Regions from separate parts of the Gracilibacillus sp. JCM 18860 genome, predicted to be linked through region 4. Evidence: riboswitches for the same ligand, from Rfam matches in the RefSeq annotation. Region 4 holds a riboswitch; each other region holds the start of a gene.
What was found. Region 4 has a riboswitch for thiamine pyrophosphate ahead of tenA (thiaminase II). Riboswitches for the same ligand answer to the same signal wherever they lie in the genome.
Positions count from the first base shown of each region.

Region 1 (8,046 bases), 1.4 Mb from region 4:
ATTGTATCCACAACAGGGCATGCATCTGCATCCACGTAAATTTCCATATGAACCTTCCTCTCCATAAATTGATTTTAAGAATAGTATAGCAATTTTGTAGTGGTTATAGTATTATTTTCTTATTATAAGTGGAAAGTCAGGGTATAGGATGAACGATTATTTAGAAAAACAACAAGAAAATATGCTTTATTTACTAGAACAATTGGTCAATATAGATAGTGGGACTTCTGACAAAGCAGGGGTGGATAGGATAGGGGCATTAATGGCAACATTATATCGAGCCTTAGGGCTAAAGGTTAATGTATTTCCGGAAGCTGATTATGGAAACCATTTAGTTGTAAGGGCTTCCCAACAACATAAACCAACTATCCTAATTATTACACATATGGACACAGTTTTTGAAAAAGGAACGGCAAAATTGCGTCCATTTCTAGTGAAAGACAACCGTGCATATGGACCTGGTGTTATTGACATGAAAGCAAGTCTCGTTGCTGTCTATTTTGCAATGAAAGCTTTGAAGGAAATAAAAAGTAAGGCCTTCTATGATGTAGAAATTTTATTAACTAGTGATGAAGAAATTGGTTCAGTTACTTCGAAATCGTTGATTGAATCCCATGCCAAGGATAAAAAATTTGCTTTAGTGATGGAGCCAGCTCGAAAAAATGGTGCTATTGTGTCAGCTAGAAGAGGGAAGGCTCATTATACATTGGAGGTATTTGGGAAGGCAGCTCATTCTGGTATCGAACCAGAAAAAGGGAGAAGTGCGATAGAGGAGCTTGCTCATAAAATTATTCAATTACATGATATTACCGATGAAGAGAAAGGTATTCATGTCAATGTCGGGATCATTGAAGGAGGTAGCTCTGTTAATACTATATCTGACCATGCTTCTGCGGAGATTGATGTAAGATTTCGAAAACAGGAGCAAGCGGATCAAATTGAGCAGAAGATAGAAGACATTACCTCTCATGCAGATATTGAAGGAACAAAGGTACGATTAGAAGGGGAGATTAACCGTCCTCCAATGGAGAAAACGGCGAAAACCGAAAGTCTTCTTCGTATTATCCGCAAGGTAGGGGATGAGCTTCACATAAAGATAACAGACACCGAAACTGGTGGTGGTTCAGATGCTTCTTTTACTGCGGCGATCGGAATACCAACGGTTGATGGATTGGGACCAGTGGGTGGAAATGCACACCGTGAGGATGAATATTTAGAAATAGATTCATTCTTACCTAGAACAATCTTGTTAGCAGAAGTGATAAAACAATTACATCGAAAAATAAATCAAACGAAAAAGCCACAATCATGAATGATATGCTCCCCTTTAAGTAGACAGGTTAAAAATAAAAAATCTGTTACTTGAGGGGAGTATTTTTATGTCCAATAGATCCTTTATCCTACAAAATAATTCTTTTGCAGATAATGTAAATCCTGATGTAATGTATTCAATTCTTCTTCGTCTAAAGGTATGAGTGGAAGTCTTACGGAGCCAACATCCATTCCAAGCATGGCTAATGCTGATTTAACGGGTACGGGATTTGGTGCTTTAAACAATGCTTTCATGATCGGTAATAGCTCTTGATGTAGACGTGCTGCCTTCTTCGGGTTCCCTGTTTGATATTGTGTAATCATCTCCTTCATTTCATTCCCAATAATATGGGAGGAAACCGAGATAATTCCTCTTCCACCTATTGCAAGCATTGGTAGTGTTAGACTATCATCTCCACTATAAAGAGAAAAATCTTCAGATGTTTCATGAATGATTCTCGTCATGGCATCTAAATCACCACTAGCTTCTTTTACAGCTACTATGTTTTTGATTTTGGCTAATTCAATAATAGTTTCAGGTAATAGATTCACACTCGAACGTCCTGGAATGTTATATAACATAACTGGTAAGGTAGTTGCTTTAGCGATAGCTTCAAAGTGTGCATACATCCCAGCCTGTGATGGCTTGTTGTAATACGGAGTAACAAGCATTACGGCATCGACACCTAACATTTCGGCTTGTTTTGTTAACTCGATGGATGCTTGTGTATTATTCGAACCAGTACCTGCTATAACAGGAATCCGTTTATTCACAACTTTTACAGTAAATTGAAGGAGAGAAAGAATTTCGTCTTTGGATAATGTTGGTGATTCTCCTGTTGTACCAGCGACTACTAATCCTTCTGTTCCATTACTAATTAAATAATTAATTAAATGTTCTGCTTTGTTAAAATCAATTTGTCCGTTTTGATCAAATGGTGTGACCATTGCTGTTACGACACGTCCAAAATTCATTTTAGCCTTCACCTCTATTCATATTTTTAAAACAATTTCGCTACGTAAAATGAATAGAGCTTATCCCATCATCAAACCTTTTTGGAAAACTAATAACAGATCATTAAGTTTTCGCCTAATAACTATCAGGTTAGACAGCAAAAAATGCAACAATGAAAGGGTATCATTGTTGCACCGTTATTTGATAATGATGCGTGAGATAGCCCTCCATATAGCTTCTTCGACTATATGACAGCCCGACATTTCTTAAATGAAGGACCAGTGACTAAGATGATGCATTCCTAATCACTTCGGCAAATCCCCCTTTCTGTAATCATCACAGGCGACATCTCCTCCGATTACATACTAATGGTCATTGCACCTCTATTCTCAAACTATTCAATTGTTTTAAATGTTGGTTACTACTATAACAAAGTTTATCCATAGATGCAATAGATAAAAAGTTTAAAAGATGAATAGAAAATAATGGATTCTCTCTTATTGAAACAAATTTAAAGAATAGCTTGACAAACTGGAAAAATTTGATATAGTTATACACGAATTAAATAAAAACGCATTCCACTAGGGGTGTCTTCTAAAGACTGAGATTAAAGTTTTACTTTAAGACCCTTAGAACCTGATCTGGTTTATACCAGCGTAGGGAAGTGGTACGATATCCGTTATTTTCTGCAGGTATAACCACTATCCTTACGTATTTGGTAGGATAGTGGTTTTTGTGTTTCCTGGGAGGAGAAGAAAAATGAAATTTTCAGAAAAACTAAGAAAGGAAGTAGACCCTATTTGGCAGGAGAGCTTCCAGCATCCATTTGTCCAAGGAATTGGAGAGGGAACATTACCGGTAGAGAACTTTAAGTACTATGTCCTACAGGATGCTTATTATTTATCCCATTTTGCAAAAGTTCAAGCACTCGGTGCAGCTAAAGCAAATTCTTTTGAAACGACAAACCGAATGGCCGCACATGCCCAAAGCACTTATGAAGCAGAACATGCGTTACATGAATCATTTACAGAGATTTTAGGGATTACGGAGGAAGAGATCAAAGCATTTCAGCCTTCTCCAACTGCTTATGCCTACACCTCTCATTTATATCGAGCAGCATATGACGGGCATTTAGGGGATGTGATTGCAGCTATTCTACCGTGTTATTGGCTTTATTATGAGGTTGGAGAGGTTTTGAAGAATTGTACTCCAGATCATCCTGTTTATCAAAAATGGATTTCAACTTATGGCGGAGAGTGGTTCAAGCGGTCAGTGGAGGAACAAATTAATCGGTTAGATGAAATTGCTTTATCCGTTACAGATTCAGATCTAGAAAGAATGAAACAGCACTTTGTCATAAGTAGTCGTTATGAACTTATGTTCTGGGAGATGGCCTATCAACTTGAATCCTGGCAATCAATAGGAAGAAAAGAGGGAAAATATGTTTAAAAAGCTAACACTTACCGATATTCTTGTTACAGTTGTTATTGCATTAGTCTTCAGTGTCATATATAAAATCTGGGGACCCCTCTATAGCGCGGTTTCGGTTTTAGGCTTGCATATCGATCAATTGCTGTACGGAATGTGGTTTATGGCGGCAACCGTTGCATTTTTAATTATTCGTAAGCCTGGCGTCGCTTTGTTAGCAGAATTGGCTGCTGCACAAGGAGAATTCTTATTTGGTGGTCAATGGGGTATTTCATTATTATTATACGGCCTCGTTCAAGGGCTAGGTTGTGAAATTATATTCGCTATTTTCCGTTACCGAAGCTATCATATTTTGGTCATGTGCTTAGCTGCAGTTGGTGCGGCAATCGGCTCTTTATGGCTCGATATTTATTATGGGTATATCACGGAATTAGCTTTATGGAATCTGAGTTTGCTCGTTTTTGCTAGAATATTGGGGTCTATCGTAATCACAGGAATCTTTGCATACTACCTAGTAAATGCATTAGAAAAAACGGGAGTAACAAGACTAGTTCGACCATTGTCCAACAAGCATTACGAAGCGCTAGATGAGGAGATTAGGTGAAAGAATGAGTACCATTGCTATCGAAAAACTACGTGTAAAATTTCCTGAAGAGGAATCCTTTTTATTTAAGGATTTCTCTCTCTCCATTCGAAAAGGGGAAAAAGTACTCATCCTTGGTCCTTCAGGATCGGGAAAATCGACTTTATTAAAAATTTTATCAGGGTTGGTGCCAAAATCGATGGAAATCCCCATTAAATATACATCACGAGAGCTCTCAAATTCCTGGGGTTTTGTCTTTCAAGATCCGGATTCTCAATTTTGTATGCCCTATGTCGATGAAGAGCTTGGTTTTGTGTTAGAAAATCTCGGGATACCGCATGATCAAATGAAGGAATTATTACATCGTTACCTAGTAGAGGTCGGATTAGAACTAGAAGATGTCCATATTAAAATAGAAAGGTTATCTGGTGGTATGAAACAAAGGCTTGCAATTGCTTGCATTCTAGCATTACAGCCAAACACAATATTTCTAGATGAACCGACTGCCATGCTTGATCTAGAAGGGACGGCACAGGTTTGGGAAACGATGCAAAGGGTTGCTAGAGACAAAACCGTGATCATTGTTGAGCATAAAATCGAGCATGTGATTGATTTTATCGACCGTGTCGTCTTACTTGATGAAAAAGGGAACATTATGATGGATGATACTCCCAAAGTCATTTTTGAACAATCTAAGCAAAAGCTAAAGGAATTCGGCATTTGGTATCCTTCCGTTTGGCACGAATATAGGCATGCTAAAACAGAAATCAATCAACCCATCAATCAATCAGCTGAGACTTTAATGAAAATGGAGGATTTTATCGGTTATCATCATAAACAGCCCGAAATAGAAGTTTCGAATGTAGAAATAAAGAAAGGGGATTGGATTTCTGTTACAGGAGAGAATGGTGCAGGAAAGAGTACATTGTTGCAGGCTATTATGAAGCTAATTAAGACGAACGGAAAAATAGACTATCCACTTGTGAAAAATCATAGTGATTTATACCAACGAATCGGCTATGTGTTTCAAAACCCTGAATTGCAATTTGTAGAAAATACGGTTTACGAAGAATTAGCCTTTTCTCTACGTAAAGAGAAACTCTCTGAAGAAGAAAATAAGAAAAAAATTGAAGCTCAATTAAAGGATTTCCATCTCTTGAACGAAATTCATAAGCATCCCTTCCAGCTTTCAACTGGTCAGATGAAAAGACTAAGTCTTGCAACTGTTACGATAACGTCACCTGACATGCTTCTATTAGACGAACCAACCTTTGGTCAGGATGCTCGAAATACTTTTAGAATTTTAGAAAAGTTGACTCGATTGTGGAAAGAAGGGATGACGATTGTGATGGTGACGCACGATCCGATGATCACTGAATTACACGCAACCATTGTGTGGCAAATCAAACAAGGGAAAATAATACATATAAGGGATATAGTGAATCTTAGGGAAGAAGAGGAGGTAGGACAGGTTGGCGATCGAATTATCCTATAAAAAAACATTCCTCCATCACATTAATCCAAGTATGAAATTTATTATTTTTGTAGGATTATTTATTGGCCTTCTGCTGATTCATAATCCGAATATCTTGTTTTATACTTGTATAGGGTTATTATTGGTATATTTTCTTTTGACAGGCTATCCCTTTGTGTTATTACTGCTTTTTGCATCTCCATTCCTCATCATTTTTCTTTCCTCTACTATTACAATGATGTTATTTGGGGAAGGGCAGACGACATTGTTTCAATATGGTGTTATCCATGTAACAGAAGAAAGCTTCTATCGAGGTATTCATTTAGGAATGAGGAGTATCGTTTTCGGGTTATTAGGGCTATTATTTGCTTTAACCACAAGACCTGTATCGATGTTTTATTCCATGATGCAGCAGTTGAAGCTCCCTCCGAAGATTGCCTACAGTTTTATGACAGCGATCCGCTTGTTACCGATGATCGCGGAAGAGTTTAGTCATCTTAAAAAAGGATTAAAGATTCGTGGCATGGAATATAAGAAAGGAATTCATGGTTTTTATCAAAAGATTCAGCTTTTTACCATTCCAGTCCTTGCACAAAGTATACGCAGAGCATATCGGATTGCAATTGCAATGGAAGCTAAACAATTTACAGGTAATAGAGACAGAACCTTTTATTATCAAATAGGGTTTACGAGGTATGATACTTATTTTGTTATCTTCTTATTAGCAACACTGCTTATTACCTTTTATATGAGTGAACAACTTCCTATTTTGCAAGTAAAGGACGTCCTTTCCTTATAAAAGAGAATGAATCGAGCATTACTATCATCATTAGTAATGCTCTTTTTTGTTGACTCTTACGCTTACGTTAGGCTTATGATAGTAGGGAAGAAGGCTCGCAATGTATAGTATCGGAAAGATTGCAAAAGAAATGAATAGTACGGTTCGAACATTAAGGTATTATGATGAAATTAATTTGTTGAAGCCATCTTATATCTCGGAATCAGGATATCGTTATTACTCAAAAAAAGATATTATCACATTACAGCGAATTATTGCATAAAAGGAACTAAATTTTCAATTAAATCAAATAGAAACAATCTTAAATCAGAAAAATGGGAAGATGTATTTGAGGAACAACTAGCACTTGTTACTAAGGAATTGCGGCTATTTAAGCATCTATCGGTGATTGAACAAAACGATAGTTGGAAAAATATATTTCAGTATATTAGACAAAGAGTTTTTTGATTATTGCAGGCTTATTTGAAGTGATAGGAGTTATTGGGGTAAAGAAAGTATCAGAAAAAAATAACTTCTGGAACAATGTGAGGCTAATTGGTAGTTTTATTATTAGTTTTCAATATTTATCTATGGCTTTACAGGAGATCCAGTTATCGACTGCATACGCAATTTGGACAGGAATTGGTACACTTGGTTCAGCAATCATTGGAATTATTTTCATTCATGAGCCTAAAAATTTTCTCCGCATTTGTTGTATTATCGGAATGATCCTTACAGTGATCAGTTTAAAGGTCGTTAGCTAAGAGTGGCTGAATCATTATTCCATACGGAACATCCCGGATCTCCCTATGATTTGTAGGAAGTTCCGGGTCTTAAGTTAGGTAGTCAGCTCTTACAAACGTTATCCCTTTCTCAATTTCCAGATACCAGTTGCATATTCTTGAATCGTCTGGTCGCTTGAAAATTTACCTGAATGAGCGATATTAATCAAGCTTTTTGCTAACCATCTTTGTTTTTCTGTATAGGAATGATCTACTAATTGCTGTGTCTCGACATAATCTGAAAAGTCTTTCAAAATGAAAAATGGATCGTTCGTGGAAAGGAGATGGTAATATATGTTTTTACATTCCTGATGGCCAAATAAGCCGTCACGTAATTGATGTAAAATTCGCACTAATCTTTCATCATTTTGATAGACTTCATTAGCAAAGTAGTCGTTATTCTGATAGATGTGGTAGACTTCATCTGCTTTCAATCCGAAAATAAACATATTCTCTTTCTGCACTACATTTTTCATTTCAATATTCGCACCATCTAATGTACCTATCGTTAGAGCGCCATTCATCATCATTTTCATATTACCTGTTCCTGACGCTTCTTTTCCTGCAGTAGATATTTGTTCACTCAAATCCGTAGCAGGTATGATCTTTTCGGCAAGGCTAACATTATAATTCTCTAAAAAAACCACTTTTAATTTACCGTGTATGGTGTGGTCATAATTAACGATAGAAGCCACCGTATGAATTAGTTTGATTACTTCTTTGGCGAAGTAATAA
Region 1 is NZ_AP043868.1:446,391-454,436, forward strand. It holds gene ACZ5R4_RS02305 (YaiI/YqxD family protein) at 1-47, opposite strand, end outside; gene ACZ5R4_RS02310 (M20 family metallopeptidase) at 149-1,312, shown strand; gene dapA (4-hydroxy-tetrahydrodipicolinate synthase) at 1,396-2,286, opposite strand; lysine riboswitch at 2,479-2,660, opposite strand; TPP riboswitch at 2,840-2,946, shown strand; gene tenA (thiaminase II) at 3,026-3,715, shown strand; gene ACZ5R4_RS02325 (ECF transporter S component) at 3,708-4,298, shown strand; gene ACZ5R4_RS02330 (ABC transporter ATP-binding protein) at 4,303-5,772, shown strand; gene ACZ5R4_RS02335 (energy-coupling factor transporter transmembrane component T family protein) at 5,750-6,550, shown strand; partial or broken gene ACZ5R4_RS02340 (MerR family DNA-binding transcriptional regulator) at 6,651-6,809, shown strand; gene ACZ5R4_RS02345 (SMR family transporter) at 6,994-7,293, shown strand; gene ACZ5R4_RS02350 (glycogen/starch/alpha-glucan phosphorylase) at 7,392-8,046, opposite strand, start outside.
Region 1: it holds a riboswitch for thiamine pyrophosphate, as region 4 does, so the genes downstream of both, tenA (thiaminase II) here and tenA (thiaminase II) in region 4, are expected to answer to the same signal.

Region 2 (8,046 bases), 650 kb from region 4:
AGTAAGGAAAAGAGTAGTATAATCGGCAGTTCTAATAAAGAATATTCGAAACTATTCAGCATATATCCTCCCACTAATTCAAATGGAGCGAATTTATTAATATGAAGAGCAAAGAACAAAAGCTGACCAATGATAAAGATGAAAAAAGGAGCAAACATTACGATATAGACATTTTTTGACCATGTTGCCAATAATATAGAGAGGAGCGATATAAACACCGCCAATATGGCAGTATTTAACACGATGAAGAAAATATAAAGAAAAGGTGATTGAGTAAATAAGTCATGACCGAAGCTTGGCACATAGCCCTCCATTTCGGTTATAGAATTGGGTGGATGGAAAGATATTCGGAGATATAAAAAGCAAAGTATCTCCACAATGAAAACGAATAGAAAACTAATAATCGATGCAGCTATCATTTTGGAGAAAATATATTTTTTGTATGTCGTTCTTAATAGGATAAACTCTATATATCCTGTTTTTCGATCCAATGCTAAAGATGAACCAGATAAAAGGGCAATAATGAAGGGAAAAACAATTGGCAAAATGGCTTTTGGGCCAACGCCATGTGTATATAGGAATGCCGAGAAGTAATTATAGCTATTCCTTTCTAAGCCTAATTCCGTATTTGGGCGGAATTTTTCGGCACCTAAAACAAATAACGCAACAAATAATAGAAAGGCAATGAGCGTACTCCATGTAAACAGATTTCTCTTCATCTCCGTACGGATTAATTTGACCATCATCACTACACTCCATTCACCATCAGAATATTTGAAAAATGGGGGAGCCTAAGAACTAAGGGCAGTTGATGGAACTGCCCTAATGGAAGTTACCATCTCACACGATATTTTGTATATACAGTAGAGGGATTAGTAAGCCTTGTTTCTAGCATTACTCGGATTGCTCTTAAATTCGTTGCATTGCTGCGTACACGTCGCCATGTTGCTATCGCTAATGGCACTTCTTCTTGTCCAAGATGAATACGTTTATTATCGTCCACTACTGTTGCATATAGTGCGGCATTATTTTCAACAGTAAGAAGGTATACCTGTTGTACTTTTGGATCCATTGCAGGATGAATAGGAGTGAATAAATTTCCGCCAAATCGGGGTACATTTCCTGAGTAGGTATGATATTGGCTAGCAAATGTTATCCCACTAGTTACCAAGATTCCCATTAGAATGATCAAGGAAGCACCAATAATCTTAACCTTTTTCATTTAGTTCAACTCCCTTATAAAATTTGACTTTCCCTAATGACATCACTACCCTCCCTTCTTTTAGATTAATAATTAATTCGATATCCCTTATATAAATTCCTGCCAAAAACAGAAAAATATTACCATATTTTTCTTGATTGCGCTTTCTATAAAACTAAGATTGTCTCGCTTGAATACTATAAGGGACTCATCTTAAATAAGATGAGCCCCTTAACAAAATTTGATAGAATTCCTTTGTGTTCTCTAATATTTTCCTTTCTACTTCAGGAAGAGAGACCTTTTTTATTGTTGCGATTTGCTTGATAGATTCGGCCATCATTACTGGATGAGTCCTTTTATTTTCAAAAGGGCCATGGAATTGCCATGGTCCATCAGTCTCTACCATGGTAAATTCTAAAGGATAGATATCTATTATCCTTTGAATTTCTTTTTCATAAACACAATCTGGTGTGACAGAAATACGATATTGGTTCTTAATCATCCGCTTCATCGTATCGCCAGAGCCTTTGAACCAATGAAAATGTGCTTTATTGTGACCATGTTTTTCTAATAGGTCGCACACAATGTCAGCATCCTCATATACAGCATGAAGCACAATCGGTAAATGATATTCTTTTGCCAAATTGATAAATCTCTCCAAAATATGAATATATGGATTTATATCTAACGTTGGACGTTCTTTTTTTAGATAATAAGGTAAACCCACTTCTCCAATTGCGACTATAGAATGATGGTGTTTTCTGATTAACTCTTCCAATTCAGCTAATTCTTTCTCATCTGGCAATGACTGCTCAGGGTGCCATCCTAAAGCAGGAAAAACTAGCTTGTTTTTCTGAGATAATGACAATACTTTTTTGCAAGATGCTAAGTCACTTGAAATGGCGATAAGACCTGCAATCCTTTTATCCTTTAAGTCCTTTAGGATAGTTTCCCGTTCTTCCTTTTTATACCAGTCAAGGTGAATATGTGCATCAATCATCAGTTTATGAGCCCCTTAATATTCTGTAAATTCGTTTCTTTATTTCTAATAATTCAGGTGATAAAAGTAAGCGATCTGTTCGAGGTCGTTCAAAAGGGATATGAACCTCTTCGGTTACTTTTGCTGGGCGTTCGCCTAAGACTAGAATGCGATCGGATAAAAAAATTGCTTCTTCAATATTATGTGTAACAAATAAAACCGAAGGACGTTCTTCCTCCCAGATGGATAATAGCCATTTCTGCATATCTACCCTAGTAAACTCATCTAGCGCAGAAAAAGGTTCATCTAGACAAATAAAGGATTGTGGACTTAATAAGCTTCTAACAAAAGCTACTCGTTGCTGCATCCCACCAGAAAGCTGATGAGGATAAGCATCAATATAATCATGAAGTCCTGCACGTTTTAACATTTTCTTTGCCTTTCGTTTATCAGGTCTTTCAAAAAGCTCTGCGGCCAATACTACATTTTCAAGAATCGTACGCCACGGAAAAAGGGAAGGACTTTGAGGCATATAGCTAATGGCACCTTTCTTTCCGATAATATTTTCGCCGTTTAAGAGAATGGTTCCTTGATCTGGCTCATACAAGCCTCCAATTAAATGAAAAATCGTACTCTTTCCACTTCCAGATGGACCTAGTAATGACACAAATTCTCCTTCATTTACCACTAGATTCAAATCTTGAATAATGGTATGTGGTTCAAAGCTTTTCGTTAAGTGATTAATTTGTAATGTGCTCAAGCCTACCCCTCCTTTCTCCATTTGATCAAAGCTTTTTCACAGATTAAAATGATCGCAAAAAAGAATAAGCATAATATCATGATAAATAATATCGCTACAAATACTCTATCTGTTCGGAATGAGGAGGATGCTAATGTCATATAAACCCCAATACCTTGATTGGCTCCTAACCATTCTGAGATGACGGCCCCCATCACACTATAGGTTGCTGAAATCTTTAGTCCTGAAAATATAGCAGGCAAAGCGTGTGGTAGCTCTAACTTTCTAAAAATCTGTTGCTTGGTCGCACCTGTCATTTTCATATAATGAATAAGCTCTGGCGAAGTTTGTCTCAATCCATCAATCGTAGCTACTGCAATCGGAAAAAAACACACAAGGATTATAATCAATAGCTTTGGTGTCATGCCAAAACCAAACCAAATCACGAGTAGTGGTGCCAACACTATAATTGGAACATTTTGTGAAAGGATCATAATTGGATATACTGCTTCTCTCACCTTTGGCAACAAATGTAGAATAACCGCTACCGTTAGTCCAACCACTATCCCCATAACCAAACCGAGTATCGTTAGTTGAATTGTTGAGAAGATATGATGACTATAGTTCGGCCAGTTGTTAAGTGCCTCCTGTATAATGACAGTGGGTGCTGGTAGTATCCAATCTGGTATTTGAAAGATTCTCGTCGATAGCTCCCAGATAAAAAGCATTATCGCAATCACTGAGATAGGAAGCCATGATTTTTTTATCATGTGCTCAACACCGTCCTTACTCTGTTATGTTGTTTCCACTACTTTAGTGATATTTCTCTGTTAATTTTTCCATAGACGCCTGATTGTCCGCCCTTGTATAAATTTTAATTTGGGATATGTTGCTCGTACAGCCCATATCTAGCATACGTTGATTCATTTTTTCAATAATCACTAGTAGTGCAGATAGCTCCCCTTCCATTGTTGTTTCTAATGGATTCACTTGGTACTTCACTCCAGCAGCCTCGATTACCTCAATTGCTGCATCTACAAATGGAATCACATCTTCCCCATTTGGTGTTTTCGGGATAATTTGAATACTCACTAATGCATTTGCCATTTTTCTCTCTCCTTTTTATTCAGGTAAAAATTCATTTGTAAACGCTGATTCTACGTCTAGCTCCCTTTCTAATAGACCATTTTCGAACATCCAATCAGAATAATTTCTCCAAACCTCTGGACGTTGTTCTCCCCATCTTGTAGCATCGTCCTGATATTTTGGAGAGAGCCATTCTTGACTTGCTTTTACCAATTCTGGGTCTAAATCGGGTACTTTATCTATTAATATATCTGCTGCTTCAGCTGGATGACTGATAGCATATTGATAACCCTTAGTTACTGCTGCTAACAATGAACGAACCGTTTCAGAATTCTCTTCTAGCATTGTTTCATTTGTTGTGATAACAGGAGTATAGTAATCTAGTTTTTCTGAATAATCGGTTAAGTAGAGCATATCTAGGTCGATACCACGAAGCTCTGCTTCAACACCAGTCCAACCATAGTAAATCCAGGCAAAATCTACATCTCGCTCAACTGCAGTAAAAAAGTCGGTATTGCCAATATTCGTAATGGTAACATCATCTACGGATGCACCCTCTTGTTTCATCAAGGAATCGATTACTGCTGATTCCACTGGTGCACCCCAGCCTCCATATGTCTTTCCGGCAAAATCGGCAGGGGATTGGATTCCTTTCTCTACTGGGGCCGCAAAACCAGAAGTATTATGTTGAATAACAGCTGCTATCGATACAATCGGAATATCCTGTACTCTTGCTTCAGTAACCGCCTCCTGTGCACTTATTCCAAAATCGGCCTTCCCTGCAGCTACCGTTTGATCAGCACCTGCTTCACCCGGAAGCACAATATTGACATTTAATCCCTCTTCCTCAAAATAACCCTTTGCTTGGGCGACATATAATCCGGTATGATTTGTATTCGGTGTCCAATCCAAAACAAACGTGACTTCTGTTAAATTCTGTTTGTCTGTTTGAGAAGAGTCTTGGCCACATCCTGTTAACATAAAAAACATACATGCTAAGACAACTAATAGTTTGTTCAATTTGATTTCCCCCTTATGTCGTTTTTAAGGGATACATATAGAAAAAGCGCTCTAGACAGAAGCCTAGAGCGCATATAGATTCATAATTCCATATGTTCCCTACGCTGGTGCTAACCAGATCAGGTTCTAAGGGTCAGTATCTTCCGGATACAATCTCAACTGGCAACACCAGTCCCCCTACATGTCCATATCTTATTGCTATCACATTCATACTTTGACATATTTATCGTAATTATTCAAGTTTTGTGTACTTCATTGGAGATATGAAAAAAACGAGGCATTCTCTCTACTTTAACAAGTACCTAGTTTTTTTTACTTGTTACCTTAAAAAACTTGGTCGAAGCTTCTGCTGTGTAGAAATTTTATATCTTCCTAACGTGCAAAAAAAAGCAGACCTTCATTGCTGAAGATCTGCCTTCTACAATTATGATTGAACTATTTTTGAAGCTACTTCCACTACACGAGTTGCTTGGTGCTTCACTGCTGCTTCTACATCCTCCAGCATTTTACCATCTGGAGTTTGTGTGACACTAGTTCCATAAGGGTTTCCGCCTGCCCCATAGATACATTCATTTGTATATCCAGGAGGGACGATGATCGCACCCCAGTGCATCATAGAGGTATATAAATGTAATAAGGTTCCCTCATGACCACCATGCGCATTAGAAGCAGAAGACATGGCTGTTACTACTTTATTCATCGTTTTTCCTGCAGCCCATAATCCGCCTTGTGAATCAATAAATTGCTTCATTTGAGATGGAACATTTCCAAATCTAGTCGGAATACTGAAAATAATCGCATCTGCCCATTCTATATCATCAGAGGTTGCTACAGGGACATGTTGAGTTTCCTCTAAATGCTGTTTCCAAGCTGGATTAGAAGCTACTGCAGCCTCTGGCGCCGTCTCTTGCGCACGCACCACTCTTACCTCAGCATCTGCTGCTTTCACCGCTTCTGCTGCCCAATTAGCAAGTTGATAATTGGTTCCAGTTGAACTATAATAAATTACTGCTACTTTTACCATATCCTAAAACTCCTTCTTTCCTTCCTTTTTGCATGCCTAGTTCAAACTTCTAGGCCTACATAGCATATCAAGTAATTATCTCTAATTCAAGACAATTGCTTATGACTAAGTGGAACTATCCGAACAGGCTTTCAACAAGTAAAGAAATAATAACCATTAGGAAATATTTAAGCATATAATCTTAATATTTCCTAATGGTTAACTTTCATTAATAATGAAGCGCTTGTTCCAAAACCTCTAGATTTCGTTCCATTAATGTGAAATAATTCTCTTCCTTCTCTATATCTTCTTCCGTTAATACAGATAAATTGTGTAATTGGAGTGACTCAATATTAGCTTCATTTTGAATCACCTTTGCAACTTTAGGCTCTACATTTTGCTCAAACAACAAATATTTAATTCCTTTCTCATCAACTTGATGAATAATTTCTTCCAGCTGCTTTTGTGATGGTTCATCGGTTGGTGATAATCCAGAAATCGCAATTTGTTCTATTCCATAGCCTTGTTCCCAATATCCGTATGCAGCATGTGTTACTAGGATTTCTTTGTTGTCAGATTGTTCTAATTGCTCATGGAAGCTTTGATCAAGTGCTGTTAGCCTTTCTTCTAAATCTTGAAAGTTTTCTTCATAGCTTTCCTTTTGTTCAGGTCTAATCTCCACAAGTGCATCCTTAATATTCTCTGCGAGCTGTACCGCTTTTATTGGATCTAACCATACGTGTGGATCCACATCACCATGATCATGGCCTGCATGATCATGCGCCTCTTCGGTTTCGTGGGAGTGTTCGTGGTCATGTCCTTCTTCATCACCATGATCATGTTCATGTTCATGAACATGTTCCTCTAAATCAATCCCCTCTGCTGCTTCTATCATTTTTACATCTTCTCCTTGCAAGGCTTCTTCTATCTCACCTGCGTACGCTTCTAAATTAGCACCATTAAAAACAAATAAGTCCGCAGTAGCAATCTCAACCATCATTTTAGAGGTTGGTTCGAAATTATGCGGATCAGCACCAGCAGGTAATATAGTGGAAACCTCTACGTCATCTCCTCCAATTTCGTCTGCAAAATATGCTAATGGATAAAGTGTTGTATAGATCGACAGACTGTCATCACTTTCTCCATTTGCTTCTGAACCCTCTTCTCCACAAGCTGTCAATAATAAAGCGATCAAGATAAACAATCCAATACTTAATCTTTTCAAAATAATTCCCCCATAATATGTAATAAGAATTTGAAATAACTTATTAAAACGTAATTAATACGATTTGATTTTATTATAAAGGATGAATACATTTTTGTAAATAGTAATTATTACGATTTGATTATCCGATGTTAAAAAATGTTCAAATATTATCCATTGATTCCAAATATATTTCAGCGTATAGTTAACAATGACTAATGAAGAATATGGAGGAAAATCAATGAAGCGTTTTAAATTTGTCCTAGTAGTAATCATTGCAATAATGGCTTTAACTGCGTGTGGCTCTGATAATAAAAAAGATACAGAAGAAAAAACACTAGAAGACCTAAAAGTTGAATTTAATTTACTTCAAACAGCGGAGGTAGGGCAAACTGTTCCATTAGAAGCTAACGTTACTTCTAACGGAGATCCCATAACAGATGCAGAAGAAATGACCTTCGAATATTGGAATGTTAACGATGAAGAAAATACGACAAATGTAGAATCGACCAATCAAGAGGACGGAACATACACTGCTGAAGTAATCTTTAATGAACCTGGGACCTATGAGATTTATGCTCATACAACAGCAGGTGGACTTCACACAATGCCAAAGAAATCGATTACTATTACTGGTGAGAAATCAGCTCATTCCGAGGATGAAGCGGCTCACGACCATTCACACGAGGCAACAAATTCAGAAGATGGACATACCCCTTCAGCGGATGTTTCTATTCAATTTGATAAAATTAACGAAGCCAAATTAAAAGAGGAAACAAGCCTAACAGTAGATGTTGAATTAGGAAATGAACCC
Region 2 is NZ_AP043868.1:1,167,245-1,175,290, forward strand. It holds gene ACZ5R4_RS06070 (ABC transporter permease) at 1-743, opposite strand, end outside; gene ACZ5R4_RS06075 (hypothetical protein) at 833-1,222, opposite strand; gene ACZ5R4_RS06080 (TatD family hydrolase) at 1,410-2,201, opposite strand; gene ACZ5R4_RS06085 (ABC transporter ATP-binding protein) at 2,206-2,940, opposite strand; gene ACZ5R4_RS06090 (ABC transporter permease) at 2,943-3,689, opposite strand; gene ACZ5R4_RS06095 (MTH1187 family thiamine-binding protein) at 3,733-4,026, opposite strand; gene ACZ5R4_RS06100 (ABC transporter substrate-binding protein) at 4,042-4,986, opposite strand; TPP riboswitch at 5,105-5,214, opposite strand; gene wrbA (NAD(P)H:quinone oxidoreductase) at 5,450-6,049, opposite strand; gene ACZ5R4_RS06110 (metal ABC transporter solute-binding protein, Zn/Mn family) at 6,258-7,253, opposite strand; gene ACZ5R4_RS06115 (FixH family protein) at 7,474-8,046, shown strand, end outside.
Region 2: it holds a riboswitch for thiamine pyrophosphate, as region 4 does, so the genes downstream of both, ACZ5R4_RS06100 (ABC transporter substrate-binding protein) here and tenA (thiaminase II) in region 4, are expected to answer to the same signal.

Region 3 (8,046 bases), 260 kb from region 4:
ACATCTGGACTGGACAGATCCCCTGAATAAATTGGTGACCCTCCCATTTGAAAGTAAAATGCCCACCACATACGAAATGGGTCTGCGCCAGCATTACTAATCGCTAATGGTATTTTATCCGGTAGCGCTTTCTTTATTTTGAGCAGAAAATCGATATACCCTTCAGGTGTTTCTTCCATTATGATGTTTCCATTTTCATCTAACACTCCCGCTTGGGCTGCAAGATCATTATTTACATACATAATAAATGGATGTGTATCAATCGGAACACCGTAATGCTTCCCATTCAAATTAGTTCCTTCGACTAGATTTTTAGTGAATTCATTAAAATCGAGCCCTACCTCTTCTGCAAAATCATCAATTGGCTCTGTTAACCCCCGACTGTTAAGTTCAGGAATTTTAGAAGTATGCGCTATTGCTACATCCGGTCCTCGATTGGCAGCAACACTAGTTACCAGTTTGGTATAGTAATCACTGTTTCTTATCGCCGGCATATTGACAACAATCTCATCTTGACTGTTATTAAATTCCTCTACTATTTCTTCCATAAAACTGAGATCACCTCCACCAAACAATGTCCAGAAGTCTAATTTAATTTTGGCATTATTATTCGTTTCACTGTCTGAGGAGCACGAAGCTAACACAAAAAGAAAGAAAGGTAAAATCAGCATCAGTTTGAAAATTTTATTCATTTTTTCTCCTTTCCTTGTAACGAAAAAAAGGGTAAATCGTTACAATTTTTGTTTTATTACAAATTATATGTAACATTAGTAAAATAATACGCTTACATTTTTAATATGTCAACATTAATTTATCTCATTTGTGTTTTATTACACATTTTATGTTTTTATTGGAGCAAACAGGGAAAATATATGTTTCCATCTAATCTCTGAGATTTAAATCTATCATTAGAAGGGAAATAATTATCAGGGGACTTTAGAAAATTAATTGGATTAAAAGGCGGAAAGGGTGAACCAGGTTACACAAGCCAAATAAGAACCTATGGATATCGGTATCAGAGAAAATAGATTATAGTCTACAATTTCAATAAAAACGACCTAAATCTAATTTTCATTAGACTTAGGTCTTCTTATATCCATGTGTAGCTTGAGGGAATAGTGAGTAACTCCATTCCAAAGTATTTGAATATTTGATCTGGGTTTTTCGATTTATACAAACATTTTGAACAGAACAGCTTTTCAACTGACAGGTGTAACTGAACCAACTGTATGCGTGGAGAGCAATATTTTTATCCCTTAAAGTGGCTTCTTTCAGGTCAAAAGTCACTAATTCTTCACATTAAACGTGAGCATCAGGGGCTTTGTCAGCTACAACAGCCAGAATGATGTTATGCTCAAGAAGTGCTTTTAACGCGCAGAGCACCATCGTGTATCCCCCCATTGAATCAATGGCATTGTTTACCATATCATCTCCATTGCCTGCAAACCCTGAGTTTGTAATTGAAACAAATGTTTCATTTTCATTTCGCGGGAAAAACGACCACTCGGTTTTTGTGTTGTCCGATGATTCGATCCGAATCAGTTTGTTTTGCTTAATTTCTTTTACATATAGATCATCAGAAACGCCGTACATCTCCCATTCCCATCTAATATGCTTTCCCTCCTCTAATCTTCCACTACTTTTGGTGAACCAAAACTTTGTAGTAATTTCCGGGTTAATAAAAGCTTCAAATACTTCATCAACTGGTCTCCGAATTAGCATTTCTGATTTAACAGTCGGGATATGATTCAATGTTACCATCTTATTTCTCCTTCCTCTTTCTAGCTTCATTCCTTATTTTATTACTTTTGGTATCAATCTTAAGTTTATCATATATGACTGATAAGTATTTCTTTCCGATTGCTTAAAAGTTCATTCTCTATTAAATTCTTGCATAACACATTGGTGTGTATAGATAATCTAAAGTATTGGGAACAACAAGATCTAATTTATAAGGAAAATCGATATTGGATCAGACTTCCGCTTAACTAAGTAATTCATATTCGTTATATATACAACTTTATTTTATTGTTATTATTAAAATACCCTTTGGACAAAAGGATATCCAAAGGGTAAAACGTCGCGATTATATTTCAAAGCTACACATAATCCGGCAGTTCATTTGCATCATCTGGAACATCTACAAGATAAAGATTTGCATAGCCGTTTCGGTCGCTTGTATAAAGTAATTTCTTCCCGTCTGGTGTAAACCTAGGGTGTGCATGAACCTTTTGTACATGAAAGCTACATCTATGCTCACAAAGAACCTTTGGTTTAGAAAATCCATCCTCGTTCTTGTACCATATAATGATATTCTTTAAAGGGGCTCTACCATCTACCACTATTTTTGAAAAATCATTCGAAAAGGCATGCCAATTTACAAAATTAAACTCAACTTCTTCTTCTTCCGTATGATCATATTTAATTTTGCCAAAGAAGCCTGTCCGATCTTGCCTAAATCCATGATAGCCAATTGTTTCTCCATCCTGATACCAATATTCATGTCCAATCATTTCGTCCTCTTCTTTTCTCTCTCTAATTTTCCACACATCCAAAGACTCGATATTAAGTACCCAAATACGATGATCCACCAAATTCCATGGTCCCTCATGGCAAAACGTAATTAATTCTTTTTTTGTTGGAGAGGTATTAATATGGGTAATGAAGTTATCTTCTTGATACACTACTGTTACCTCATTTGTTTCGAGAGAAATCTTGATGATTTGAGATTTTGGTCTTGCTTCCATTAATGCACGATGACCAATATAGCCATTCCCTAGATCTGTATAAACCTTATCTGAGAGATCCTCTCTCTTACAAGTAATTAAGTATTTTCCGTCTGCCGTACAATTTAGGTTTCCACCTAACCATGAGCTTAATTCTTCATATATTACTTTTTCTTTCAAAGTATTTAGATCTAATTCTATTATCTGCTGATCTTTACGAAAGTAAACTCTCGTTTCATCAGGATGTAAACATGGTGAAAGTCCTTCATAGGTTTTATCATGATCAGTCAATTGGGTAATTACACCTGTTTCTATACAGATGCTGAATAAATCTGTTTTATTATTACGATCTGAACAAAATAATAGTTTACGACCTTCGTCATACCAGCCATTCTCCGTAAAATAAAAATGATGACTATGTCCAGTATAGCTTGTTAGTTGGAGAGTAGATATACCAGTAATTCTATCTTGAAATTTCCTCCATTCCGGTTGCCACTCTTTTCCCTTCCCCATCTTCTCATCTCCTTTTTTCTTCTACAATATAAAACATTTACATTTACAATAGCTTACTAACTCTTAATGAACAATGATCCGATTATATATTAACTATACTATTCAGCCAAAAAGAAAAAAGCACCTGATTAGAGGTGCTCATATAACCAATCTATTTCCGTTATCGATCTACCATTTGTCCTATTTTGTATCCAATGGCTCTAACCTCGATTCAATCTCTTCTCGACGGTCTTCTAAAAATGGAGGTAAAGCTAAAGATTCACCCAAATGCTCCGTTTCTTCATCTGTAGCAAACCCTGGTCCGTCTGTAGCCAACTCGATTAAAATACCATTTGGCTCTCGAAAGTATAAGGATTGAAAATAGTATCGATCCACCAATCCTGAGTTTGGTAGTCGTTCCCTTCGAATTTTTTCGTGCCATTTTTCCAATTCTGCTCGGTTGTCGACTCGTAATGCTACGTGATGCACACTTCCACGTCCAGGTCTTTCTTTCTGCAAATCTGAGCTTAGCTCTACATGCAATTCTGCCCCAGTTCCACCCTCTCCAGTTGAGAAAACTTCTACATCTGGCATCCCTTTATTACGAGAAGGGTAGCTTCCAACTTGGCGAAAACCTAATAATTCTGTTAATACTCGTGCAGTAGGGGAGATATCTGGAACGGTTAATTGAACAGGCCCAAGACCTGTAATCGCTTTGTCTTGTGGAACTGCACTATTTGTCCATGGAATACCAGAAGCTACCCCTTGGTTGGTCTGATCTGACACTAAAACTAATCGTTGGTTTTCATGATCACGAAATCGAATTACCTTTCTCCCAAATTGCTCTCCCATTCCCTCATGATTCACTTTAAATTGCCGAAAACGATCTAACCAATAGGCTAGAGCTTCATCATCTGGTACCCTTAAAGAAGTTTGTGAAATACTTTGATTCCCAGTATAGGTGTGTCCTGCTCTTGCTATTTCAAAAAAGGTAAGATCTGTACCAGGACTTCCTTGTTCATCGGCATAAAATAAATGATACATACTGGGGTCATCCTGGTTTACCGTTTTCTTTACTAATCTCATCCCAAGCACGTTAGAATAAAAACGATAATTGTCCTTAGCATTAGCAGTTATTGCTGATACATGATGGATACCTTTTAATTCCATGTAGTCACCCCTCCACGTTGTTCTATTCTACAATTATATGACAAAATATCTCGAATTCAAAGTAATTAGCATCACCTATTGACTTTTCACCCACTTATGATAAAATTTTCATTAAATTCTATACGTGTATAACTACTAGGGGTGCCAATGAATGGCTGAGAGAGAAGCACATGTGCTTTTCAACCCTTAAGGACCTGATCTGGTTTATACCAGCGGAGGGAAGTAGCTGATCTTACTATTGGTATGTGAAGCCAGGTCCATTTTGGAGCTGGCTTTTTATATTTTCCCTCTACTACCGTTTTCTATACACAAAAATAAGGGGAGAATATTGTGAAAAAAAGAACATTAATACTTACAACGATGGCAGTATATGTCGCGGTTGGAACGATTGGATCACAGTTTTTATGGTTTCCAACTGGCATCGCCAAAGCCTATCCTGTTCAACATGCCGTTAACGTGATGGCAGCCGTAACTCTAGGGCCAATTCCGGCTTTATTGATTGCATTTGTGATCGGTCTATTGAGAAATCTTCTTGGACTAGGTACACTATTAGCATTCCCAGGTGGGATGATTGGTGCATTACTTGCAGGAATTCTTTATCGACTAACAAGTAAGAAACAAATGTCAGCAGTTGGAGAAGTGATAGGTACAGGTGTTGTTGGTTCCTTTCTATCTGTCCCATATGCTTATCTTCTTATGGGCACTTCTGTTGGGGCACTTGCCTTCCTACCAGGCTTTTTAGTAAGTAGTGTCACTGGTGCTTTAATTGGACTTTTGATTCTATCAAAGATAAAAACTACGAATCTGTTACACCAACCACTTTCCTCTAAGTAAAGAAAATGCGACCATGCTTATGATGGTCGCATTTTGCTATTACTACGTTAGAAACTCGTCTTTTTTAACGAATAAGTTAGCTTTTTAATTTTCTAACGTGCAAAATATGCCTCTGCTTTTTCCAAGAAAACTTCCTGTTCAGGAGTAAGATCATACTCCTCTTCGATGGCATCCACTGGACAGACAGCTTTACATGCCCCACAGTCAATACACACATCAGGATCTATATAAAATTGATCTGGACCTTCTACAATACAGTCAACTGGACAAACAGTAGTACATTCACCAGCTTTTTCTGCCTGACAAGGTTCCGTTATTACAAAAGCCAATTCGAAACCCCCTTAAGTGTTTAAATCTATTAACTACGATATCTTATCTTCCTAGCATTTTGCAAGAAAAAGCGCCTGGGACAAAAGATTAGTAAGAAGGAAAAAATCCGAACGTTAATATTTCTGCACTGCAATCGCTTCGTCAAAATACTTCGCTTTCCGTGGGCACGGCGATCTGCTAACTTTGCAAAGAAAACCGCTTTGCAAAGTGGATCTTCAGCTCGTGCTGTTCCCACTGGAGTCTGCGTATTTTGACTACGCTTAGTCAGAATATTGTTCGGATTTTGATTCTCTCTATTTAGTTATGTCTCAGCGTCTTTCTTTTTTTATTATCTCTTATCAAAATCATCTGGGTCTGGTCCGATACGCTCTTCCTTATTCAGATCAGCAATTAATTTCATCTCTTCTTCTGATAATTCAAAATCGAACACATCGGCATTTTCATGAATACGATGTTGTTTCACCGATTTCGGAATTGTCACAACCTCTTTTTGTAGATCCCATCGTAAAATAACCTGAGCGGTTGATTTTCCATGATGCTTCGCAATTTTAGTTATCGTCTCATCAGATAAAATTTGACCTTGCTTTAAGGGAGACCATGCCTCTAGCTGTATGTTGTGCTTTTTACAAAATTCATGTAAGCTTTTTTGTTGTAGATGTGGATGGAATTCTACTTGATTTACCATCGGCACAATCTTTGCCTCAGTTAATAAATCCTCCAAGTGATGCTCTTTGAAGTTACTTACACCAATAGCACGAATTTTGCCATCCTGATATAGCTTTTCCATCGCCTTCCATGTTTCCTTGTATTTATTTTGCTTTGGTACTGGCCAATGGATTAAATATAAATCTAAATAATCTAAACCTAATTTTTGTAACGTCGTTTCAAAAGCTTGTAACGTTTCTTCATAGCCTTGATCTTTGTTCCAAAGCTTTGATGTGATAAATAGTTCTTCGCGAGGAATTCCTGATTCTTTTATGGCCTGTCCTACACCTTCTTCATTTTTATAGACGGCGGCAGTATCAATACTCTTGTAGCCATGTTCGAGAGCCCATTTTACAGAATTAATGACTTCTTCTCCATCTTCCACTTGGAAAACACCAAGACCAAACCAAGGCATTTCTACCCCATTGTTTAACGTTGTGGTGGATTGTAAACTTTTCACCATTTTCATTCCTCCCTTTGTTTCACTACGATATTATCTTCCCACAAAATGCTCGATAATGAAAATAAGTAGCTCAACTTAAATAGTGACCGTTTTGAAACGATCACTATTTTTTCGCCATAATCTCGTGAATTTTATAATGCTTGAATCTTGCTTTAGGTACTTCATCTATAAAACGGCTTGGGCGTCCAATAGAAAATAGTGCAAGCTCATGCATTGCTCTCGTGCATGCTGTATAAAACAGATTTCGATCTAAGGCGTGATGGAAGTTTTTGTCAGAAGCATTGCTCAGAATAACAGCATCAAACTCTATTCCCTTTGCAAGATATGCGGGAATAATCACAATTCCTTTACTAAAGGTATGTGCTTCTTGTGTCATTAAGCTGACAGGAATGCGATGACGTAGTCTTTCGTGTAATTGCTGGCATTCCTCCATGGTCTTACCAACAATGGCAATCGTCTCATGGCCCTGATCCCGAAAGAGTCGTATTTGTGAAATCATTTTTTCTTCTGCCATTTCATTTTGTTCAACTTCCATTAGAATAGGAAGATTCCCCTCTCTTTCGAAGGGTTCAATCAAATCACCATTAGGCATAAAAGCTTTCGTAAAAGATACAATCGGTTCTGTTGATCGATAGCTTTTCGTCAATACAATTCTTTCATGCTTTTCCTCTAATTTCTCAGATAGCAACGTCTCATTTTCTAGTGCATGAGCATAGATTGCTTGATTAATATCTCCTAATAAGGTCATCCTGCTAACAGGAAACATTTTTTTCAATAAAGCAAATTGAAATGGCGTGTAATCTTGTGCTTCATCAATAAACAAGTGCTGGATCGTACGTTGTGCGTTGAAACCGAGCAGACTTTTTTCGAAATAAATATATGCTGGAGCATCCTCCCATGTTAAAAATTTCTTCTTTAAATGATTATCTGTTAATCGGCATATTTCCTCCCAATGTGATGGAAGGGAAATGTTCTCCTTAACTTGGAAAGAAGGTTGAAATAATTTTCGAAATGTTTTTAATGGGTCAACAAAAGCCAATTTTCTTATTTTGAGACGAAGTGGTCTTAATTTACTTGCTACCACCCTTTTTCTTAATAGTGCCTCTTCCCGTTCATAATCATCAAAGGTATCCTCTGTGAACCGATTTTCTTCCTGTAATGTATGGTGGACATCGACATAATCTTCTTTTTCCAGCAATTCACTTTCCTCAAGTACCCAATCCTTTTCTCTTTCGTATTTTTCAACTTTTTTTAACTGATGTAATAACCAGTTAGCAACTTTTTCCAAACGTTCTGGAATAGAAAGGTTGGATTCTGTTCGATAAA
Region 3 is NZ_AP043868.1:2,082,484-2,090,529, forward strand. It holds gene ACZ5R4_RS10500 (extracellular solute-binding protein) at 1-692, opposite strand, end outside; gene ACZ5R4_RS10505 (SRPBCC family protein) at 1,300-1,761, opposite strand; gene ACZ5R4_RS10510 (oligogalacturonate lyase family protein) at 2,100-3,239, opposite strand; gene ACZ5R4_RS10515 (ring-cleaving dioxygenase) at 3,420-4,388, opposite strand; TPP riboswitch at 4,516-4,626, shown strand; gene thiW (energy coupling factor transporter S component ThiW) at 4,749-5,222, shown strand; gene ACZ5R4_RS10525 (DUF362 domain-containing protein) at 5,315-5,551, opposite strand; gene ACZ5R4_RS10530 (aldo/keto reductase) at 5,881-6,720, opposite strand; gene helD (RNA polymerase recycling motor HelD) at 6,824-8,046, opposite strand, start outside.
Region 3: it holds a riboswitch for thiamine pyrophosphate, as region 4 does, so the genes downstream of both, thiW (energy coupling factor transporter S component ThiW) here and tenA (thiaminase II) in region 4, are expected to answer to the same signal.

Region 4 (8,046 bases):
CACCAATACTAGTTAAGGCAATAATAGATGAATGACGTTTTTTTAGCATCGGTAAAAGGCTGGTAGTACCCTCCGTCTCTCCAGTGTAAGAGATGACAATAGCACAGGTTTCAAAAGTGCAACTCGCAGCTTCATAGTCTGGATCAACCATGGCAAGATCTACTTTTCTACCAATTCGGTTCATTTTTGCTTTGAAATCATGACAGAGGATTAAATTATTTTGGATCGCAAATATCTTTATACTGGTCGCATTTTTTAATAGCTTTGTTGCTTTATGTAGTTCTTCATTATTAATAAGAGATAAAGTATCGTTAATGGTCATTTGATTCAAATGTGCCATTTTATTTGCTATGGTCATTAGATGATCATCTTCATTAAAAGGATAGTTGGCATCAATGTTATGAAAGTGACTGTTGAGATAGTCAATTTCTTCAAGGAAAGCCTCTCTTAAATCGATCCAACCATTAAAACCAAGCTTTTTTCCTATCCGAATGAATGTGGAGGGATGAGTATAGGTTTCCTTAGAGATTTGTTTTACGGTTTTATTTTTAATATTTTCTCTTTCCTTAAACATATAATCAATGATGATTTCTTCGGAAGGGGAGAAAGCTTCCTCCTTCATTTTTTCTGTTAATAACATTTCTATCACCCTCTAAACTATAGCATATAAATGGATATCACTTCTATAAAGACACTCTTTGTAAATAGCATTTACAAAAAAGTAAGATTATTATCATGAATTTGAGAATATCAGTTGATTATCACGATAACTTATTGTATCGCTTTCTTCTTTTTCTATAATAGAGTTAAGAGGGAGGAATGAAAATGACAAAAGGTGTAAAAATTGTAACCATTGGTGGGGGCAGCAGTTATACTCCAGAATTAATGGAAGGTTTTATTAGAAGGTATGATGAACTGCCAATAAGAGAGATATGGCTTGTTGATATAGAAGCAGGGAAAGAAAAGCTTGAAATAGTAGGCGAGATGGCACAAAGGATGTGGGACGCATCTCCTTATGATGTGAAGGTTCGTTTAACCATAGATCGACGTGAGGCGTTGAAGGATGCAGATTTTGTCACCACTCAATTCAGAGTAGGACAACTGAATGCTCGTGTTAAGGATGAGAGGATTCCTCTATCTTATGGGATGATAGGTCAAGAAACGAATGGTGCAGGTGGAATCTTTAAAGCATTAAGAACTATTCCTGTTATTCTAAGCATTGTCGAAGATATGAAGGAATTATGTCCAGATGCTTGGTTAGTTAATTTTGCTAATCCAAGTGGTATGGTAACAGATGCTATTATTCGTTATGGAAAATGGGAAAAGGTAATAGGTTTATGCAATGTACCTGTTATGGCGATGATGGAGGAACCAAAATTAATTGGCAAAACTACAGACGAACTAGTGTATTCATTCGCTGGGATTAATCATTTTCATTGGCATCGAGTCCAAGATTTAGAAGGAAATGATGTAACTTCTCAAATAATTGATAAGCTGTATGAGGAAGAAAACGGAACTCCAGCAAATATCTTTGACGTTGCTTACTTTAAAGAACAATTAAAACAAATGAATTTAATCCCATGTGGTTATCACCGTTACTATTACCGCTATGATGAGATGTTAAATCACATGTTAGAAGAATACAATGATCCGAATATAGGAACAAGGGCTCAACAAGTCAAACAAACAGAAGCAGAGTTATTCGAATTGTATAAAGATCCTAATCTACATGATAAACCGGAGCAGTTGACGAAACGTGGAGGGGCATACTATTCAGATGCTGCTTGTGAAACCATTGCGTCTATTTATGCAAATAAAAATACACAAATCGTCGTGTCTACGAAAAATAATGGAGCTGTGCCTGATCTTGCCCCAGATGATGTAGTGGAAGTATCTGCTTATATTGGTGCTGCAGGTGCACGACCAATCGCCTTTGGATCCTTTGAACCAGCAGAAAAAGGCTGGTTGCAGTTGATGAAAAGCATGGAACTTTGTGTAGAAAAGGCAGCAGTAACAGGTGATTATGGCGTATTATTGCAAGCATTTATCATCAATCCTCTAATACCTAGTGGAGAAACGGCAAAACGTGTGTTAGATGAATTATTGCTCGCTCATAAAGAGTATTTACCACAATTTGCTGAGAAAATAGAGGAACTAGAGACTGCAGAAGTAATCATTAAAGACGAAATTGCGAGAAATTTAAATTAATAAAAGAAAGGAGCTTCTCATAAGTAAAAAACTATTGAGAAGCTTCTTGTCCATTAAGAAACGTCTTTTTTGATCACACTAAAACCATATCCTATTATGCCCCCAACAATTGCTGGAACTATCCACCCTAGACCTTCATTATATAGAGGGAGAATTGTTTGAAATAAATCATTCACTGCCACAATTTTCAAGCCTGCAGCATTTAATCCATCGAACAATGAAACAATAAAGGTAAATAATATACTAGCTTGATATATTTCTTTTTTCCCTTTAAAGACAGGATGGAGAAAGGTTAAGATCATCAAACACATTGCCATTGGATAAAGCATCGATAAAACTGGAACAGAGAACTCAATAATGGTCGTAAGTCCAAAGTTAGAAATGACGGCACCGAGTATTGTAAAAATAATCGCCCAGATTGAATAGGGAATTTTAGGTATGATTTGATGAAAATAGGATGCACAAGACGTTACTAGACCAATACTTGTTGTTAAACAGGCTGCAACGACAATTACTCCGAGTATGATTTTTCCATACGAACCAAAGTAAAAAGCAGAGGCAGCAGCTAATATTGAACCCCCATTCTCCATATAGCCGATTTCTTCGACACTAATCGCGCCAAGGTATGCAAGTGAAGAGTAGACAATACCTAGAAGAAGTGCTGCAATTAGTGCAGCTTTCGATGTCGAGAGGATTAGTTGCTTTTTCGTGCTATAACCGATGTCCTTCATCGCATTAATAATAATAATTCCAAAAACAAAGGCAGCCAACAAATCCATCGTTAAATAGCCTTCTTGAAAGCCTGTGAAAAAACTGTTCGAGATATAAGCATCTGTCGGTGGTTGGATTTCTCCAATTGGATTTAGAAAGGAAACTATAATTAATAAGGTAATTACCACTAATAGGAGTGGAGTTAACACTTTTCCGATTATATCGATTAGTTTCTTCGATTGTAAGGAAAAATATAGTGTGAAGCCAAAGAATACGATCGTAAAAATAAGTAAGGCAACATTACTTGTCTGGTTACCGAAAAAAGGCGCAATGCCCATTTCATATGCAACGGTATTGGTTCTCGGTAGAGCAAAAAAGGGACCAATAGTTAAATATAAAGTGACAGTGAAAATAAGACCATATATTGGGTGTACCCGACTTGCTAATGACTGTAAGCTCTCTTTTCCTGAAATAGCAAGTGCTAGGACGGTGAGCACCGGCAATCCGACACCTGTAAATAGAAAGCCTAGGTTTGCTAGAAATAGGTTTTCTCCAGCAGCTTGTCCTAATAATGGTGGGAAAATTAAATTACCCGCACCAAAAAATAATGCGAAAAGCATAAATCCTATCGTGATAATACTTGTTGTGTTTCGTGATGACATAATAACCTCCGCAACAATTAATGTTTCATTTATATGAAATGTTAAGCTTTTATTTTTATTTTCAAAATATTTAAATAATAGCATGTAATTATTCGAAAAGCAATGATATCTATTGATAATTTGAAAATTAGTCATTTGTTCCACTTACAATACTTAGCTAGATAAATTTGGATTTATTGTAATATACCCCAAAATCTCCTTCTTTCCTTTTTAAATTGGTTGCATTAATTGCTGTTCTTTCGGATTATATCTAGTAAATATACAAATTGTCATTAATAAAAAGTGAAATTATTACATAGTTTGTAAAAATAAATAATTCTATACTAGTTATTTACAAAGACCTTACACTCGGCATTTATAATGAACAACAGATTTTTTTTATCTACAAACAGAGTTTGCGAATGATAAGGAATACAGAGATTACTTGTGATTAGTAAAGAATAAATCAACAATGCAAGCAGATGTCCAGGTTAGTGAGAAGGACAAGATCACATTATCGACATGTGTAGTCTGTTAGGTCCTGAACAGGATAGGCTCGTGATTCATGATAGGATAAAGAGCGAGGATGTGCTACACGACTAAGTGACCTCCTTATTTCCAATTAATTTGTCATTCTATAATCGATGTCTTATACTGGTAGGGAATAAAAAAATAAGTAGATTCGACTAGGGGAGCATGTAGGTGCTGAGAGATTTGATCGACCCTTTGAACCTGATCTAGTTAACACTAGCGTAGGGAAGTGGAATTGGCAGTTTGTGCATAGACGAATCATTGGCTATGTATGTTCAACCCATCTCCTTACATTGGTGATGGGTTTTTTGGTTTGTCACGGGATGTTACCGCCTAGTCGGAAATAAAGAGGAGGAAATAAATTGAATCAATTATTTACGGATCATCTTTGGAAAAAGGTGGAACCAATTTGGAGCTCTTACTTAGAGCATCCTTTTGTGAAAGGCCTTGGAAACGGTACTTTAGAGCAGGATAAGTTTAAGCATTGGTTAAAGCAGGATTATGTCTATTTAATGGATTATTCGAGACTATTCGCATTAGGGAGTGCGAAGGCAGAAGACTTAGAAACGATGACTATATTTGCCAAGCTACTACACGGTGTGCTTGATCTTGAAATGGATTTACACAGAAAATATGCGGCTGATTTTGGTATAACCAGAGAGGATCTCGAGTCCACAGAACCTTCCGCTATTACTACTGCCTACACTAGCTATATGCTAAATGTATCTCAGCGTGGAGGGATAGAGAATGTCGTCGCATCGGTACTTGCGTGTGAATGGAGTTATAATTTTATCGGTAAATCACTAGCAACATGGCCAGGAGCATTAGATGAAAATTTTTATAGTAGCTGGGTGAAGATGTATCAATCTCCCGAATTTACAGAGCTTGCAGAGAATTGCAAACATTTAATGAACAAAATGGCAAAAGGAAAATCAGAAGAGGATTTAACTAGACTAGAAGAGATTGTCATTCGAACAAGTCAGTTTGAATATATGTTCTGGGATATGGTAGAAAAACGAGAAGATTGGCCAGTAAGCCTAAATTAGGAGGAATAGCTTATGATTGATTTAGTCGATGAACACGCGCAGGAGTTAAAAGAAATATTAGCAAAATTGATTAGCTTTCCTACTGTTAGCCCACCAGCTAGAAATACAGAAGGAATTCAGTCCTATATCGCCAATTTTCTAGAAAAGGAAGGATTTGATACAACGAGGTGGGATGTCTTTCCACAGGATCCTAATATGGTTGCAGTGAAAAAAGGTGAGGAAAGTAGTTCATACAATAGCTTGATTATAAATGGTCATGTGGATGTTGCTGATGTTGGGGATAAAGCAGATTGGACAGTGCCGATATTTGAATTGACAGAGAAGGCTGGCTTCGTCTATGGTCGTGGTGTTTCCGACATGAAGGGAGCAATTGCTGCTACTTTGTTCGCAATGAAACTATTAAATGAGCAAGGTATCTCATTAAAAGGAGACTTGCAGATTCAAACGGTGATCGGTGAAGAGGCAGGAGAAGCAGGGACATTATCCTGTCTGGAAAAAGGTTATACTGCCGATTTTGCACTAGTTGTCGATGGAAGTGATCGAAAAATCCATGGTCAAGGAGGTGTAATCACTGGATGGATTACTGTAAAAAGCAAGGAAGTTTTTCATGACGGAATGCGTGCAGCTATCTTACAAACATCGGAGGGTGCAAGTGCAATAGAAAAAATGATGAAAATTATTGCGAGCTTACAAGATTTGGAGCAAGAGTGGGCAGAAACCAAACAATATCCAGGCTTTAGAAAAGGAACAACTACAATTAATCCTGCGGTCATAGAAGGGGGCAGACATGCGGCATTTGTAGCAGATCAATGTAGTCTATGGGTGACTGTACATTTTTATCCGAATGAGAGCTATCAATCGGTGGTGGCGGAAATTGAAAATCACCTGAGAAATTCAATAAAAGACGATCCGTGGTTCCAAGAAAACCCGCTCCTCTTTCGTTGGGGAGGGAAATCTATGCTAGAAGAAAGAGGAGAAGTTTTTCCTTCTGCCGAAATTAGTAAGGATCATCCTGCAATCCAAATGCTCCAACAATCCCATCAAAAAGTGGAACAATCAAAGGCGATGATAGGTATGTCGGAAACCGTTACAGATGCAGGGTGGTTTCATGAAGGTGGTATCCCCACCGCCATTTATGGACCAGGGAAATTAAAGGAAGCCCATTCTGTTGATGAAAAAATAGAATGGGACGAGTTATTACGCTTTGCCAAAACATTAATGATCTTCATTACAGACTGGTGTAACAAGAGAAAAGAAGGATAAAATCTGGATATCATCGTGTTATAATTGAACCGGATTGCCAAGATATAAATAGATATATCTTGGTAATCTTACAATGTCGAAGCAGATGGCCAAGATAAAAAGATATATCTTGGCGATCTCGCAATGTCGAGACAATATGGCCAAGATAAAAAAATGCACCTTAGCAACTCCATCCTTAGAAATCATAGCTGCACTTTATATAATCGGATAATAAGACTGATAGATCGGATTACAATAAAATGGGGGTCTCGGCCCAATCATGGGAGCTTCGAATGGTTTTGAGTTGTGAGCATATAAGATTTTTTCTTTATGATATGCCTCTGTTAACAGTAAATATTTCACCTCAGGGTTATAATAGTATTGCATGTTTTGCACCTCCTTCTTCTACATTATGCTCGTATAGTAAAAAATGGGCACATATCCATTCTAAATTCATAAAGTATCTATATAACATGTTGATAGGAAGGTGCTTTCGCATGAATGAAGAGAGGTCAGATCCACAACATTATCCTATACCTCCTAATTACGGGAAAATAACCAAGTATGAGGAAATAGCGTTGACAGTGCCTGAACAAAGGCAATACCGCCAGCCTGGGGTAGAAAAATTAATGGTGCCAGAACCAGTTGTCGAAAATCGACATTATAAAGGAAGTGAGAAGTTACAAGGGAAAGTAGCACTTATAACAGGTGGAGATAGTGGAATTGGAGCAGCAATCGCTATTGCTTTCGCAAAGGAAGGAGCAAATGTTGCAATTTCCTATTTAGATGAACACGAGGATGCTGGTAGAACAAAAAGAAGAATTGAAGAACTAGGTAGAAGTTGTCTCCTCTTACCGGGAGATTTAAGAGAAAAGCAACAATGTATGACCATTGTAGAAAAAACGGTAGAAGTATTTGGTCAGCTGGATATTCTATGTAATCATGTAGGGATCCAGTTTCAACAATTAAATTTAGAAGATATCTCTGACGAACAATTCGACGAGACCTTTAAAGTGAATGTTTACTCTCATTTTTATACAACCCGTGCTGCATTACCATATTTACATGCTGGTAGTTCGATCATTAATACCGCCTCAGTAGTGGCATTTGATGGAAATGAGCAACTGATGGATTATACTGCAACAAAGGGAGCAAATGTAGGATTCACACGTGCATTGGCGAAGAATTTAATCAAGAAGGGAATTAGAGTGAATGCTGTTGCACCTGGGAGGTTTTGGACTCCTTTGATTCCTGCTAGCTTTTCTCCTGATCAAGTGCCGCTTGCAGGTAACCCAATGGATCGCCAAGGGCAGCCCTTTGAAATTGCTCCAACCTATGTGTATCTTGCTTCTGATGATTCTAGGTTTGTCACAGGACAAACACTTCATGTAAATGGTGGTCAAATCTTTGTCTGATCAAATGGCCAAAGCCCTTGCTAGAAAAAGTTTTAGCTTTTCTTCCCTTATTAAATAAGGGCTAATCATCCATTGTCACATAATCAATTTGGAAACCTAAGTCTTCAATCATTTGATGGTCACTTAAACCTTCTTGTCCTCTTGTTGTTAAATAATCACCGATAAAAATGGAATTAGCAGGATAAAGTCCAAGTGGTTGAAGACTTCTCAAATTTATTTCTCTCCCTCCTGATATACGAATTTCTTTACTAG
Region 4 is NZ_AP043868.1:1,821,942-1,829,987, reverse strand. It holds gene ACZ5R4_RS09335 (MurR/RpiR family transcriptional regulator) at 1-640, opposite strand, end outside; gene ACZ5R4_RS09330 (6-phospho-beta-glucosidase) at 826-2,208, shown strand; gene brnQ (branched-chain amino acid transport system II carrier protein) at 2,262-3,581, opposite strand; TPP riboswitch at 4,239-4,336, shown strand; gene tenA (thiaminase II) at 4,454-5,137, shown strand; gene ACZ5R4_RS09315 (acetylornithine deacetylase) at 5,150-6,400, shown strand; gene ACZ5R4_RS09310 (hypothetical protein) at 6,596-6,766, opposite strand; gene ACZ5R4_RS09305 (SDR family oxidoreductase) at 6,877-7,794, shown strand; gene bioB (biotin synthase BioB) at 7,856-8,046, opposite strand, start outside.